4 regions of the Peribacillus sedimenti genome follow, and region 1 is predicted to be linked to each of the others. Evidence: riboswitches for the same ligand, from Rfam matches in the RefSeq annotation. Region 1 holds a riboswitch; each other region holds the start of a gene.
What was found. Region 1 has a riboswitch for cyclic di-GMP ahead of V1500_RS23260 (LPXTG cell wall anchor domain-containing protein). Riboswitches for the same ligand answer to the same signal wherever they lie in the genome.

Region 1 (2,205 bases):
TCCAGGGTCAGTTCCTGGATTTGTCGGCGGTAAGCTCGTTCCTGGGTCAGTGCCTGGATTTGTCGGCGGTATGCTCGTTCCAGGATCCGTACCCGGATTTGTCGGTGGTGTGCCTGTTCCTGGGTCAGTGCCCGGATTTGCTGGCGGTGTACATTCACATGGGTCGGTTCCAGTTCCTGGGTCAGCGCTTACATCGCATTCTATTGTAATGACAAGCGTTCCATGCACCAGGCTATAGTGAAACTTATCTGTGTTTGAGAGCGGGAATGTTTTTACTTCCCCATTTATTGTTACCTGTATAGATTGAATTTTGTTAAAATCAACACCGGTCTGCAGGAGAAACTCTAAAACCGCTGTACCAGAATTCAAGTCAATGATTGTTTCATTCTTCAATACCAGCTTAATATTCTGTATAGGTGCTTTGCAGCCATCAAGGATCAGCTTTACTTTGCCAATTATGATGCTCTGTTGATCGTCTGCTGGCGGGATGGCCGGCGGCTCAGTTTCTATCAATCTTGAACACTGCTCGAACCAATAATTGATGGTTCCATTTGCTTCTACACCCACTCGCAGCTCAGCCGGTGTGACGACCAATTCTTTACCCGATAATGTAACAAGCTTGAATGCCTTCACATCGTCTTTTACAAACTCCCCTCCATCCTTCATCTTATATAGAGGAGAACTGCCCGGATTCGATAAAGTGAACCACTTGTCCCCAATCTGTACGGAAACTTCCTTTACTAATTTCGCACATTTTTTAAGATGCAGATGGATTTCGGTAGCTTTGTTCTGATGAGAGCCCTTCTCTGCTTCCCTTGCTTGTTTTTTAGCTTCCCGTTCTGTATGTCTAGCTTGTTCTTCAGCTTCCTGTTTTGCTTGTCTTGCTTTTTCTTTGGCTTCCCGCTCTGCCTGTTTCGCTTTCTGTTTGGCTTCCCATTCTACTTTTCTAGCCTGTTCCTTGATTTCTTGCTCTGTTTGTCTAGATAGCTTCTTTGCTTCTTTCTCTGCTTCCCTGGTTTGTTCTTTTGTTTCCCTTGCTAGTACTTTTGCTTCTTTTTCTAAATCCCGTGCCTGTTCTTTCGCTCCTTTTTGTTCAGATTTTGTTTGTTCTGTGTCATGCTTCTCTATGTCTTGACTTGTTGCTTTTTCTGGATTCGCTTGTGGAGAACTCTCAACTTGCTCTTTCTGTTCCTCAGACCCGGTGACATTTTGTTTATTCGTGGTCGCGTTCAAATCCAGCTCCACTTCCTTCTGTCCATTTTGGCCTGCGCTGTTTTCAGATGCCTTTGCCATCCCTATTGGAAAAACAATACTATAAATCAGTAAGAATGCGATAGATAGCGCATACAACCCTCTAATTCTTGTTTTCTTCAATTCGATACCCCTCCAAAGTAAGTAAGATAAATGATGAATGCATTACCGACCCTCCCTTTACATTTCTTTGCACCACCCCATTTAGGATTGATATTTAATTAAATTAAAGGATAAAATCCTTTAATAAAATCACGACAATAAAAAACGCCACAATTATGCTGATTGTGGCGGTCGGACGATCATAGTTATGAGTATTGCCTGCATAACCTTAGACTCCAGACTTTGCGTCCTATACTTTCGAATAGTTTGCCTTTAACTATGTAAATATATGGTTATATAACTACTTCTTTACAGTAGAGGAAATACCCGGGTTATTGCCTTTATAAACATAAAGCCTCACTTTTTTACAATTTCCATGATAAAAGTAGCAGGCGAAAGTGTCATTAACAGGCAAAATGTGTGTGATGCGGTCGTCCGAACGACCGAAATGTTTGGTATTTCAGAAATATAGACAAATTGCCTTATTTATTTTAGCCTAGAAGGAGAGTAAAACTCAGTACGATTACATGAAAGTATATTAAGGGAGTAAGCCATGGATTTTCAATATGATAAAATACTGCTCCAAATGCTAATGGTTTTATTTCCAATCATCCTTTTCTTAGCACTGGGGGCTGATCGATCTGGAAAACGGGGGAATATTGTTTGGGGGATCGTCTGCGGCTTTACCATGTATTCCAGTATGCTGGTCCCCATTACGATTGACGACGGAATCTTTCTGGATTTACGATTAGTCCCCTGGTTTCTGGCATTTATTTATGGCGGGACATGGATAGGCATCTTTGTCACCATATTTTTCTTCATCATCAGGTTTTTGTTAGGAGGCGTAGGAAT
Region 2 (2,205 bases), 150 kb from region 1:
CAGACAACTTGATGTACTTAAATAAAAGATAGATAATTCGCGGCATTTCCGCTAAAATAAGAATGGATTATACTATCATTTAACAGAGCCTGCACATAATATTAAAAAATTAGAGAAACCACATATGGGATGTGAGAATATGACGATTGGGGACCGAGTTAAACGAATCAGGGAAGAAAGAAAAATATCCATCTCCGAGCTGGCCGAAAAGGCGGGGGTTGCTAAGTCTTATGTGAGTTCACTGGAGCGCAATTTACAAACCAATCCCAGCATCCAGTTTTTAGAAAAGATAGCAGCTGTATTGAAAGTTCCTCTGGATGCCTTGCTATATGATGAAGTCAATACCGAAAACGTCGATGCCGAATGGCTTAAGATTATTCAGGAGGCGATGAATTCCGGCGTTTCAAAAGAACAGTTCCGTGAATTCATTGAGTTTAACAGATGGAGATTGAAAAAGGATTAGAATAAAAACTTGGGAGCACTGGGTTATCTGTGCTCCCTTTTGTTGTGATTCTCTCCGCTGTTGGCCCTCTGTACAATATTTGATGTATGGATAGCAACCCTACAAATTCCAGATTATAATAACGCTAGGTTCAATTGGATTAATATATATTAGAAAAATCGTTCAGATGCTCTTCCTTTAGTATACAGGAACTTCCATTATTAACCACAATTACAAAAAGAAACCCTTCAAAGCAGATAGGATACAGGACTGCTTTTGAAGGGCTTGTTCATAAACATTATCCAGTTTTTCATAGAATCTCCTGACCGCGCGACTTGATTAAAAAGTCCCTGATTTCCTCAATCTTTAATCCAGCGTCCTTCGCTTCAATAATTAACTGCACCCATTCCCGATCCAAATCTAGTTGTTCACAAATTCTAACGAACACCATTCACCCTCCTAAAATACCCATTGTATTTCAGGCAGTCCAGCCGTCATAGTATATACCTACCTTAGACCCGTGACTTTGCGTCCCTAATTTTCAATAGGTTTGCCCTTTTCTGTAAAAATAATCCAAAATTTTCGAACTATAAGGAAATTATAACGAAGAACAAGTATTTACTTTGGAGATTGGTGTCGTAGAATTATAAAAGTTTTCTGTATTTTATTTACAACATGGCCCATATTTCTACAAAAACAAAAAAATACCGAAGGAAATACCCATAAATAGTCAGGTTATTGTCGATATTATAGAGATTATTCTTTCTTTTATACTATTTTTAAAAGTAATATCGAAACAGAATCTTTTAAAAACAGAACAAAGAAACGATAGAGCATTATGTTCATAACCGTTCCTGCTCTCTATGTTTAACAATTCACAAATTTAAGAACAAAAACCCTATGAATGTACTAAATGTGGAATGACCTGTTGCATCAGATTCTGCTAAAGACCGTTATTTTTTACGCTTATCTTCCTTCTGATTTGCTTTTATAATTTCCTCAAGAAACTTTTCATCAATAATGCCAGCTTTTAATCCACTGCATATCAAATCGTTCCAATCTTTAATAACCTTCTTGGGTTCGGTCTCCTGCTTTATACCCTTTGCTGGCAACACAACAAGATCTTGAATGGGGACTTCGAGCACTTTGGCTATTTTTAAAACAACTTCAACGGATGGGTTAGTTTGTATATTTCTCTCCATTTGGCTTAAATAAGATTTTGATATCCCAGTTTTTCTGGCCAAATGTGACAAAGTTAAATTTTTTTCCTTTCTGAGCTCTCTTATTCGTGTCCCCAACATCCCCGCATCCTCCTAATTGCGCTTCCTCCTTTTTGTGTTCATAAAAGACAACTCTGTTCTATTTTAAGAACAAACGAGCCGCACGAGCCCCTCTCCAATTACAATCATCCATTTGTCATTTGACAAGGCATTGTCTGGGTTCATCAATGAACGGGCTTCCTAGTTATTGCACAAACCGGTCTGAAAGTATATTTATATTCCGGGAAAGCCAAACAGGATGTACATCATCCTCTGACATAGCCCGGCCAGTTCAACCTCATTTGTTATACGTACTACCATCAAATTAAGTATAAATATTTTATTTAATGAACAATGTTCTTATTAAAGAACTTTTAATTCGAGTTTAGTATAATTTCCCATTACTTTCAAGAGACTAAAAAGGTTTAAAATCTCCTTAAAAATAAAAAAATCATCGTTTTTCTACACTTTACTCTCTCATTCTCATTCTTTTGTTTTTTTATT
Region 3 (2,205 bases), 340 kb from region 1:
ATTGCCTGCCATAGCAGTACGGGATAAGACTGGTAATTGTAAGGTTGTACGTGAATTCGGCTATCAAGATTTTAAGGTAAGACTTGCTTAAAAGACTGTTAATTTCATAACACCTTGATTGTAAATATCAACAGCATGTAAAGTTAAAAAACCAGATTCTGAAAGAGGAATCTGGTTTTTCTTATGGAAAATTGTATATTCAAGTACTTCCTACAAACACTATATTTCGGAATTTTTATACTATATTCCAGGCACTATTTGATATTAATCTCTAGTATGCGTCACAACTAATGCTTAGGTTTCAAAGACATCTTTCAATTTCTATAATATCTATAAAACACTAACAGCTATGGGTTGCTGGTGTTCAGTATATCCGCTTTCACAAAAACGGCAGTTCGTGCATGAGCATCTGCGGGTCGCTTCTTGTTACGGTTTCATTGTCTGCCAGCTGCCTACATGATGCACGGCTACTCCACCGTATCCGCTTGTTCCCGCATAAAAACTTTTTACTTTGGCCAGCTCCTGATTCATATATGCTTCCCCTTCCTCAAAAAAGGAAAGCATTCCACCCTCATTAGTCTGGTCTGTTTCCACACCTATGACTGCCTGTTTATTATATTTTGCTGCAAAAGCTATTTCATTTTTGACAAGGTCAATGATCAGTGGAGCAGAATCCCGATATGCCATGATTGTAATGCTGCTCGTATTTCCTATAACCCATTCAGCAAGATTTCCTTTTCCATATGTGTTTTTAAAGGAAATTTCATCAAACCAGAATGGCAAGTCCGCTTCCAGTTGAAGAGACAAAGAAGCTGTACTGTTTTTTGCCTTTATTATTAGTGTTTGATAGGCTTTTACGGTTGAAGCTTGATTCGTTGACCAGCCGCTATATAAATAAGGTTCCACATCTAAATGGACACCTGTAAATTTCTGGATAGAAGAAGCTGCATTTTGATAAGTCTTCAGCCAATTCATTAATTGATCTAAACTTGTAGAGCCGGTGGGACCCACCCAGCTGGGCGCACCGTCTAATGCGTAAATCATCATTCCTTTGCCAGATGCTTTCTCAATAAAACTTTGGTAAACAGTGAGAGGGATGTCACGGTCAATTTGCAAATAGACCTTATCGACGTTCTTCTCTTCTAGAAATGCAATGGTTCCTGCTTCATCATCAACAATCATCCAAGGGTTCCAAAGCCATGTAGCCTGTGTTTCAGGTACCGAGGCTTTAGCGCTCCATCCAAAATTCCCCGCAAAACAGAACAAAAAGAAAACTGCTGCCATTACTAGTTTTTTCACCTTATGCCCTCCACTCTGACAGCCACGGCTCGCAGAATGGAACCTGGCAACCTGACGGCCATACACAAGAAATTGTGCTTAGGCTCACGGCTTTGCGTCCTTCCCTTTCGAAGAAGTTTGCCTTTTTCAGAATAATTTTTTTATATTATACAACATTTTATTTGATTAAGGATTAAAAAATTGTAATTTTAATAAAATCATGAAAATATACCAAAAAAATGAAGATAACAAGTTGATAAATACTAACTTCTAGTTACTATCCATCCTTTATAACGCAATCCTTTTCTATAAATAATTTTCACATATGCTTAAGATAGTTAAAATAGGAATCAAAATGACGTTTTTAGAAAAGATGATACACAGAAAAAAGGCTGTCAATTTTGACAGCCTTCCCGTTTGTTCCTCAATATGGATCAGCTTCGTGACCTTTCTTCGCCGCATCTTCTGTTGCTTTGTTTGCGGCTAATGAACTTTGTCCATATTTAGATTTCCCTGCTTCCCGTCCTGGAATTTGATTTTCTGCGTTGATTTCCTCAATTTCTTTCATTTTCATTTCGATGCCTTCCCTTACACGACGGCCATACTCTTCATCAGCTTGTGTAAAGTGTTCCACCATAGCATCCTGAATTTTTTTATCACATACCGCTAGTGCCGCGGACAGATTCTTAATCAATTCATCGCGCTCCCAATCCTCGAAACTTCGGTACGTTTCGCCTGCTTGACCATAATTATTAGGGCGATCAATTGGTGCACTCATTGCCGCCGCATTATACGTTGGCCGGTGCTGTGGACGTTCTTCTTTATTTGCTTCCTGATAGCCGCCTAGCGTGGATGGCTCATAGTTGATATGCGGATTATCTCCGGACTCTTTCGGGTCACGGATATCCATTTGGCCGCGGTGCTGGT
Region 4 (2,205 bases), 1.7 Mb from region 1:
CGATTGAAGCCGACCATTGCAATCTTGCCACTCTCTTGTGAAAGCTGGACAATTCTTTCGGTTTCCTCATAATTCATTGATATAGGCTTGTCTACGTAAATATGTATTCCGCTTTGAAGCAATTTCTCAGCTATTTCAAAATGTGCTTCTGTCGCCGTACTGACAAAGGCCGCATCAATGTTTTTGCTGATCAGTTCGTTCACACTGTGGACAGTTTCTTCCGTTCTATATTTCTTGGATAATCTGCTCAAAGTCTCAGCATTTCTCGTGCACAGGACCAATTCGATGCCTTCTTTTTCAGAAAGGACAGGGAGGTACGCCTTTTGTGCAATATCCCCGAGTCCAATGATTCCTATTTTCAATTTAAATCACCCCACTGGTAGCGTTTATGCGTGTAAATATCTTGATATGATAACGTGGTGTGCGACATAAAGGTCGCACGCTCCATTTACATTCATTATGACCCAGGCAGAAAGTGGATTTCAAGCAATCTGGACTGTGCCCCTTACCATGCATTAGGTTCAGTACTTGTGGTAAATGGCGGGTGAGTAGACACTCTTACATAAACCGCATCAAAAATACTAGTTTTTCCTAAATTTCTATGTTATTTTGCTGCATTTTTCAGCAGTATAAATAGATTTTTTTAAAAAAGTCTTAATAATTTACATAATATTACAAAAGTAGACATAGACTTGGTTCATTTTTCCCTTTATAGTAAAAATATACTAAATTACATATTCAATAAGGGCAACCTATCTGAAAGGATATGGACGCAAAGCTAAAGGGGCTAAAGCAGGGAACATTTTGCTATGCCAGCCAGTTGCAAACCTAAGGGCCCTTTTGCAAAGAAAAGGGCCTTTTAATATTTCGATATGATTAAAGGAGAGGGGTAGTTTCATGAAAAAAGTATTGGCGATTTTATTTTCAGCTCTATTATTTTTAAGTGTAGGATCCCCTGCATTTGCATCGACAGACGATGATATTTCAAAAGCATTGGAAATGATCGGAAAAACAAATAGAGAGATTGATGAGAAGATACAAAACGCAGTAAAAAAGGCTGATGAGCTGCATGGAAAATACTTATACGAAGTACGTAAGATAGAAGAAGGCGACAAAGTCGTTAAATTAAAAGAAGAAAAAGCAAAGACTTTGGCGGAATTAGACCAAGCTAGAGATGCAGATAGCAGAAGTAAATTAAATGAGAAACTTTTAGAGATTGATAGAAAGCTGGCAGAAGAGCAATCTAGAATACAAAGCCAAATGGCAGCTATCGAAGCAGAGATAGAAACAACAACATACCAGATGGTTACAGAAGAAGATAAGGATGAAAAGAAAATAAACGAAAAAATAAATAAGCTTAAAGAGAAGTTAGATAGTAAAAGTCTAAAATATCAGGAAAAAACAAAACAATTTACAGAGGATCTTGATAAAGTCATTACTACTGTTTACAATGAAACACTTAAAATGTCCAATGAAGCGATTAAAAAGGCTGCTGAAAAAGGAGTCATTGCAGAATGCAGCTGGACATTGGTCCGCTTTGCTGACAGATGGGTGTGGATTGATCCTGTGCGCGTCATTAAATTCTCACGATAGCCTTTAATAAATATCCATTGATGGTAATACATGGTTTGTTATATGATTGTAATGAGAAAACGAGTCTATTTTTAAAGTAGGCTCGTTTTTTATGCAACCATAATTTAGAGGTGGTACATGTGGCTTTTACCATAGGGAAAAAGAATTCTTTCATAGAACAAGTTTCTTTTGATTTGTATAGTATTGGTTTGCTTGCACATGGAGACGGAGTCGAATGCATGATACAAACTATTGCATACGATAATGAATTTTATGTATATCCCAGTGACAACCCTAATGTAATGGAGTTTTTTTATATTTTGCAAGGTGAAATGGTTTGTGAGCTAAATGGCGAAAAAATTAGGCTTGGACCAAATGACTATTATTCAGCAAAAAATTTAGAAGATCCTGTCCATTTTACCACCATAACAGATGTAGTTTATTTATGGATAATTACTGAGCCAACCTTTTATCAGTTAAGTGATAGTGTTACAGATTTAAAAAATAAAGTGGATGAAGTTGAGAAAAAAGACCGATATACCCTGAAACATAGTGAAAGAGTCTCAGTATATGCAATGAAAATTGCAAAGAGCTTAAAGCTATCAAAGGAAAGACTCGAGAATTTATATATAG

Region 2: another riboswitch for cyclic di-GMP. It lies ahead of V1500_RS22565 (anti-repressor SinI family protein); the one in region 1 lies ahead of V1500_RS23260 (LPXTG cell wall anchor domain-containing protein).
Region 3: another riboswitch for cyclic di-GMP. It lies ahead of V1500_RS24680 (amidase); the one in region 1 lies ahead of V1500_RS23260 (LPXTG cell wall anchor domain-containing protein).
Region 4: another riboswitch for cyclic di-GMP. It lies ahead of V1500_RS06875 (hypothetical protein); the one in region 1 lies ahead of V1500_RS23260 (LPXTG cell wall anchor domain-containing protein).

What each region holds. Positions count from the first base shown of each region.
Region 1 is NZ_CP143547.1:4,739,572-4,741,776, forward strand. Features, by position in the region: gene V1500_RS23260 (LPXTG cell wall anchor domain-containing protein) at 1-1,374, opposite strand, end outside; cyclic di-GMP riboswitch class I at 1,538-1,635, opposite strand; gene V1500_RS23265 (ATP-binding protein) at 1,907-2,205, shown strand, end outside.
Region 2 is NZ_CP143547.1:4,592,280-4,594,484, forward strand. Features, by position in the region: gene V1500_RS22560 (helix-turn-helix domain-containing protein) at 140-463, shown strand; gene V1500_RS22565 (anti-repressor SinI family protein) at 753-893, opposite strand; cyclic di-GMP riboswitch class I at 921-1,007, opposite strand; gene V1500_RS22570 (helix-turn-helix domain-containing protein) at 1,396-1,743, opposite strand.
Region 3 is NZ_CP143547.1:5,075,765-5,077,969, forward strand. Features, by position in the region: gene nspC (carboxynorspermidine decarboxylase) at 1-91, shown strand, start outside; gene V1500_RS24680 (amidase) at 427-1,299, opposite strand; cyclic di-GMP riboswitch class I at 1,342-1,431, opposite strand; gene V1500_RS24685 (catalase) at 1,703-2,205, opposite strand, start outside.
Region 4 is NZ_CP143547.1:1,377,294-1,379,498, forward strand. Features, by position in the region: gene V1500_RS06870 (Gfo/Idh/MocA family protein) at 1-362, opposite strand, end outside; cyclic di-GMP riboswitch class I at 737-828, shown strand; gene V1500_RS06875 (hypothetical protein) at 898-1,593, shown strand; gene V1500_RS06880 (HD domain-containing phosphohydrolase) at 1,713-2,205, shown strand, end outside.